3 regions of the Brevibacillus halotolerans genome follow, and region 3 is predicted to be linked to each of the others. Evidence: riboswitches for the same ligand, from Rfam matches in the RefSeq annotation. Region 3 holds a riboswitch; each other region holds the start of a gene.
What was found. Region 3 has a riboswitch for S-adenosylmethionine ahead of metK (methionine adenosyltransferase). Riboswitches for the same ligand answer to the same signal wherever they lie in the genome.

Region 1 (2,277 bases), on a different contig from region 3:
AGACCAGCAATACCAAATTCTGCGCCTTTTTTTGAGCGAATATTACGCGTCAATACATGTAATAGATATTGAATCCCGCCATTATGTTGAATAATCTCAATCATTCCACCAATGAGCATGGTTAGCAATACAAGCTCCATCATTCCACTAATCCCTAGTGTCACATTTTTGAAGAATGTGGCAAGTGTGTAGCTTCCATCTATCATTCCGATGACACCTGATAAAACAGTTCCTCCCATTAGAACCACAAGTACATTCCAGCCAAGCAAGGCCGCAAGCAGCACTCCTGCATAAGGTAACACTTTGACCCAATTGAAGGTTCCAACTGTAATATTTGTATGACTTCCTAATGTAAGCACGATTAATAGGATGCAAGTTAAAATGGCCGCCGGTAATACAATTAAAAAGTTGGTTTTGAATTTATCTTTCATTTCTGTTCCTTGCGTGCGTACCGCGGCAATTGTCGTATCAGAAATAAATGATAAATTATCTCCGAACATAGCTCCTCCGACAACAGTAGCCATTGTGAATGCAACAGAGATATCAGTCTGTTGGCTGATTCCTACGGCAATTGGAGCTAATGCAGCAATAGTCCCCATGGATGTCCCCATTGCTAGTGAAATAAATGATCCGATTACAAATAAACCAACAACTAGAAGACCATGAGGCAAAACGGAAAGGGCTAGGTTTACGGTAGCCTCAACACTACCCATACCTTGAGCTGTTTGAGAAAACGCACCAGCTAATACAAAGATTAATAACATAATAACGATATTTGGATTACCTGCACCTTTAGCAAATCGTTCTACCTTTGTGGTAAAACTCTCTTTTCGGTTCATGACTAATGCCACCGTACTTGCGATCAAAATAGCAACAATGATAGGTAGCTGATAAAAATCTCCAGTAATAATTCCAGAGCCAATAAATAGTGCTAAAAATATACCAAGAGGCAATAAAGCCAACGCACTTCCTTTTGTCTGATTCATCAATAACACCCTCTCTATTTCTACCTTTTTCTGAGAAAAAATGAAGAAGACCTCTTCTCGTGAGAAGAGGTCTTATATGGGATAAGAATCACTCTTCTCATCTTTCAAGCACATGCTTGCTGGATTTGGCACAGCACTCTAAATACGAGTCCGCTGCCGAGGCATCAAAGGGCCAGTCCCTCCGCCTCTCTTGATAAGAAGGTTTCATATTTTATTCTCGGATGCTTAAGCTTTTTCTACTTTACTCTTTTCTGAGAAAAATGTCAAATATTTTTTAGTGAAACTTAAATTATGCCGAGGATACTACAGCCTAGCTCCATTTTTTATCATCAATAGATTCTTAAGAAAGACTACTCCGCATATAGGAATGCTTGTACTTGTAGGTAAGCCGGTAATCCCCGATTCTAGTTGATAGGTTAGCAATAGGAGTAGCAAATGGAAATATCGCCCATCAAACGGTATAATAAAAAAAGATGTAATGAAAAAGGGAGTGAATTTGAGTGAAGCAGGATATCATAGAGCGTTTTACAAGATATGTACAGATTGATACACAATCCAATGCCCAGAGTCAGACAGTTCCGTCTACACCAGGTCAGCTAGAGCTGGGTAAATTGCTAGTTGAAGAACTAAAGGCGATGGGACTTTCAGAGGTTACGATGGATGTAAATGGATATGTCATGGCGACACTCCCTGCAAATACGGATAAGCAGGTTCCCGTAATCGGCTTTTTATCCCATCTAGATACTGCCACGGATTTTACAGGCAAAAATGTTAATCCGCAGGTTCACGAAAATTTTGACGGTAAAGCCATTACGCTAAATAAGGAACGGGGCATTGTTTTATCACCGGAATTATTTCCAGAGCTACCGTCCTACAAGGGTCACACATTGATTACGACCGATGGGACAACCTTGCTTGGAGCAGATGATAAAGCGGGTATCACTGAAATTATGACCGCCATGGATTATTTGCTAAAGCATCCGGAAATTAAACATGGGAAAATTAGGGTGGCGTTCACTCCTGACGAAGAAATCAGTAGAGGGCCGGCTCATTTTGATGTGGCAGCTTTTGGTGCGAAATTTGCGTACACAATGGACGGAGGGCCACTAGGTGGCTTGGAGTATGAAAGCTTTAACGCCGCAGAACTCAAGCTTACTTTTAGGGGGGTTAGCACGCATCCTGGAACAGCCAAAAATAAAATGCTAAACGCTAGTAAGCTAGCAATGGAATTCCATGCACAACTTCCTGAAGAAGAGGCGCCAGAGTACACAGAGGGCTATGAGGGCTTTTA
Region 2 (2,277 bases), on a different contig from region 3:
ACACTCGCAGATACGTACACAGTGAAACAGACCTCATATGTTCAAGTATCGAAAAAGTAAGCGATGAGCCAAAAGTCAAATTTACATCTTACATATAGAAAAAGGCGTGCGACTGGCAACAGTGAAGCACGCCTTTTTACATCCTACACGATTATCAGCTTACACTTGTACAGCTTCCACAGCTTTTTGAATAGCCTGCTCTACATCCTGCAAAATATCTTCAATTGCCTCTGTACCTACGGAAAGACGAATCATCCCAGGGGTCACCCCGGCCTTAGCTTGTTCTTCTGGGGTAAGTTGGAGATGAGTAGTACTAGCTGGATGAATGATCAATGATTTGGAGTCTCCTACATTAGCCAAATGCGAGAACAATTGAACAGATTCAATTACTTTTTTGCCAGCTTCTACTCCACCTTTGATTCCAAAAGTCAACAAAGCCCCCTGACCATCTGGTAAATAGCGTTGACTAAGTTCGTAGGTAGGTGAGCTAGCAAGCCCTGGGTAGCTCACCCACTCTACATCGTTGTGTTGTTCTAAATATTGAGCGACAGCAAGTGCATTTTGACTATGCCGTTCCATCCGCAGGTGGAGAGTCTCTAGGCCTTGTAAGAATAAAAAGGAGTTAAAAGGAGATAAGGTAGCTCCTACATCTCGCTGTAGCTGCACACGAGCTTTTACGATATAAGCAGCATTGCCAACCGCCTCTGTATATACAATTCCATTGTAGGTAGGGTCTGGAGTGGAGAGCCCAGGAAACTTGCCGTTACTCCAATCGAAATGACCGGAGTCTACAATAATTCCCCCGATAGATGTGCCGTGACCGCCAATAAATTTAGTAGCAGAATGGATAACGATATCTGCCCCGTGTTCAATCGGTCGGCACAAAATAGGGGAGGCAAAGGTATTATCCACAAGGAGCGGTAATCCATATTCATGAGCTATGGTAGCAATAGCGTTTAGATCGGCAACCTGCATTTGGGGATTTCCGATCGTTTCGCAGAAAATCGCCTTGGTTTTGTCTGTAATCTTTGAACGGAAATTGTCTGGGTTGGATTGGTCAACAAAATGAACGGTAATTCCAAGCTTTGCAAAGGTATGGGCAAATAAATTGTAGGTTCCCCCATATAAACTGCTAGAGGAGATGATTTCATCACCGGCTTGTGCAATATTTAATAAGGCAAATGTAATGGCGGCTTGACCAGATGCAGTTGCAAGTGCCCCAATACCGCCTTCTAGTAGGGCGACACGCTTCTCAAATACATCCTGGGTTGGATTCATGATGCGGGTATAAATGTTCCCAGGCTCCTGTAACGCGAATAGATTGGCTGCATGGCTGGTGTCACGAAACTCATAGGAGGATGTTTGATAGATAGGGACGGCAAGAGCGCCGGTAGTTGGGTCTGCCTCCTGACCTCCGTGAAGAGCTAGTGTTTCTCTTTTCCAATTGAGGTTTGACATAAAAAACCACTCCTTTTCCATGTAAAGTAAGGTGATTCTCTTGGTTTCAATGGTGGCGCAGTAGAGAGGGAAGACCGGCTTCTCATAGCAAAAAGCCCTCCTCTGAGTAGAGGAAGGCTGCGTTACTAATTTCGCATACATTCATCTCTCAGAACCTTGCGGATTCTGCAGGATTTAGCACCAAGAACACTATGTTCCGGTTGCCGGGCTTCGTCGGGCCAGTCCCTCCACCACTCTTGATGAAAATAAAAGTTTGTTTTATTGTAAGGAGCTTGGAATGATAAGTCAATAATATTTTGTGCATTCTGAAAAAACAGCGGAATCAAATTCAGTTTCCGTTTATAATAACTATTGAAATCATCTTGTTTTAACTTGATTAAACTTCTAAAAATTTAGCTACATATCGACAGCAAAACGGATTTATTTACAGGATACATGAAGTGAATAATCGTGAATAAAAATACAAATAAGTATAATTATACATAATAAGCTGCATAACTTGTATAGAAGCTTGCTTTCTGGAGGGTAAAATAGAAGTAGCTGGAAACATGAAAACCTACATACAAGCATCACTGCCTTTTTTATGTGCACATTTTTACATTTTCCTATTTACTCTTTTTCGTTCTTTTTGCTACTATAGGGAAAGGTGTCTTGCCCCAATTTTTGGGGTGAATTGGCACGGGTGGGCCGAGGGGTTGTTTTGCTTAAAGAAGGGAACCGATATTGTACTCATTTTTTCGTAAAAGATTTGATGTAAAAGGTCATCAAACAACGGTTCGCAACGAAATTTTGGCTGGTTTAACCACGTTTTTCACCGCT
Region 3 (2,277 bases):
GGGCATTGGGCTAGAAATGATATAGGTCGTTTAACTCAACATGGAGTCATTACCGTACCTAATACGTATAGCTTCCGTCCAGATGCTAATATGACGCGAGCTGAATTCGCAGACATGCTCCTTCGCTCGATGAAGGCCAAAAAGCTTCCAACTGGTCGAATAGGTCTTAATACCTATAAGGATTTAGATAAGAAGCATTGGGCATATGAGAGCTTGTTACAGGCTTCTCAGTTGGGTATTATGAGCGGCTTCAATGGGAAAATTGAACCGGATCGACCTGTTAATCGAGCAGAAATGGCTTTGATGATTGCGCGTGCTAAAAAAATAAACGTGTCAAGATCGTCGTCCAGTCCTTCTTATCGTGATGTGCCTCAATCACATTGGGCGGTGGCTGCAATCGAAACACTTTCACACTATGGCTGGTTACATGGTTATCAGGATGGAACCTTTAAGCCAGATCGTCCTGTGAAACGTGGGGAAATGGTCACTGTATTAGCTAAATCCTTCCAATTGTAAAATGCCGGGTTTTTTTACAAAAGTACATTGACACCCTTCTAAAAAAAGATTATTCTATAAATCATGGATATTACTCTTATCCAGAGTAGGTGGAGGGACTGGCCCAATGAAGCCCGGCAACCGTTTTGAGCGGTGCTAACCAGCAGAGAAAGGATAACTATCTAAATAGTTAGACTCACTCTGGCCGATAAGAGGGTTAAGGAACGCATTAGAAAAGCAACCTTTTCCTCAGCGGAGGGAAAGGTTTTTCTTTTTGTCGTGATGGAAACCTGGCTCGGCAAACATACTATATATCATGTTTCCAGTTGAAGGAGGTTTTAAGTATGGAATTGCAAAAAGGGCGTCGCTTGTTTACATCTGAGTCCGTTACTGAAGGACATCCAGATAAGATTTGTGACCAAGTTTCTGATTCTATTCTTGATGCGATCTTATCTAAAGATCCGAATGCTCGTGTAGCATGCGAGACATCTGTTACCACCGGATTAGTACTTGTGGCAGGTGAAATCACAACTTCTACATATGTAGATATCCAAAAGCTAGTAAGAGATACGATTCGTGAAATTGGTTACGATCGTGCAAAATATGGTTTTGATGCAGATACATGCGGTGTTATTACTGCAATCGGCGAGCAATCAGCAGATATCGCACTAGGTGTTGACCAAGCGTTGGAAGCACGTGAAGGTAGCATGACTGATGCTGAAATCGAAGCAATCGGTGCAGGTGACCAGGGTCTAATGTTTGGTTATGCTTGCAATGAAACACCAGAATTAATGCCTCTTCCAATCAGCATGGCTCACCAGTTGGCGCGTCGTCTGACAGAAGTGCGTAAAAATGGTACGCTTGAATACCTTCGTCCAGATGGTAAAACGCAAGTAACTGTTGAATACGATGGCGATAAACCAGTTCGCATCGATACAATTGTTATTTCTACTCAACATGCTCCAGAAGTAGAACTAGATCAGATTAAAAAGGATCTAATGGAGCAAGTAATTAAACCGATCGTTCCTACAAATCTGTTAGACGATCAAACGAAATACTTCATTAACCCAACGGGACGTTTCGTTATCGGTGGTCCTCAAGGGGATGCCGGTTTAACTGGTCGTAAAATCATCGTAGATACGTATGGCGGTTATGCTCGTCATGGCGGTGGTGCATTCTCCGGTAAGGATCCTACAAAAGTAGACCGTTCTGGTGCTTATGCAGCTCGCTATGTAGCGAAAAACATTGTAGCTGCAGGTCTTGCTGAACATTGCGAAGTACAGGTAGCTTATGCAATCGGGGTAGCTCAACCGGTATCTATCGCTGTAAATACATTTGGAACAGGAAAAATTGCGGAATCTGATTTGGTAGCGTTGGTTCGCAAGCACTTTGATCTACGCCCAGCAGGCATTATTAAGCAATTAGACCTACGCCGTCCGATCTATAAACAAACCGCAGCATATGGTCATTTCGGACGCAATGATCTGAATGTACCATGGGAGCGTACAGATAAAGCAGAAGATCTAAAAAAAGACGCTGCTAGCCTGTAAAAAATACAGAGAAGCCTAGGATTTTCCTGGGCTTCTTTTTTCTTATGAAAATTGCGAAAAAGGCTAGGCAAGTACAACTTCAATGGGGTAGACTACGTAGAGGATTCTGTAAATCTTTGTCGAAAAGCACTATAATAAGATCGAAAGGAACATGGGCGCATCATGAAGAAAAAACCTTTCTTTCTCGTCTTTTTCCTTCTTCTTCTGCTGTTTTCTATCCTTGTGTATTGGT

Region 1: linked by a shared signal. The riboswitch ahead of O0550_RS17900 (Na+/H+ antiporter NhaC family protein) and the one ahead of metK (methionine adenosyltransferase) in region 3 are both predicted to bind S-adenosylmethionine.
Region 2: linked by a shared signal. The riboswitch ahead of O0550_RS11040 (homocysteine synthase) and the one ahead of metK (methionine adenosyltransferase) in region 3 are both predicted to bind S-adenosylmethionine.

What each region holds. Positions count from the first base shown of each region.
Region 1 covers NZ_JAPTNK010000015.1:106,797-109,073, reverse strand. The annotation lists gene O0550_RS17900 (Na+/H+ antiporter NhaC family protein) at 1-986, opposite strand, end outside; SAM riboswitch class I at 1,081-1,186, opposite strand; gene pepT (peptidase T) at 1,487-2,277, shown strand, end outside.
Region 2 covers NZ_JAPTNK010000006.1:275,082-277,358, reverse strand. The annotation lists gene O0550_RS11045 (hypothetical protein) at 1-60, shown strand, start outside; gene O0550_RS11040 (homocysteine synthase) at 160-1,458, opposite strand; SAM riboswitch class I at 1,597-1,704, opposite strand; gene O0550_RS11035 (NCS2 family permease) at 2,182-2,277, shown strand, end outside.
Region 3 covers NZ_JAPTNK010000004.1:64,759-67,035, reverse strand. The annotation lists gene O0550_RS07445 (S8 family peptidase) at 1-516, shown strand, start outside; SAM riboswitch class I at 590-710, shown strand; gene metK (methionine adenosyltransferase) at 840-2,045, shown strand; gene O0550_RS07435 (polysaccharide deacetylase family protein) at 2,208-2,277, shown strand, end outside.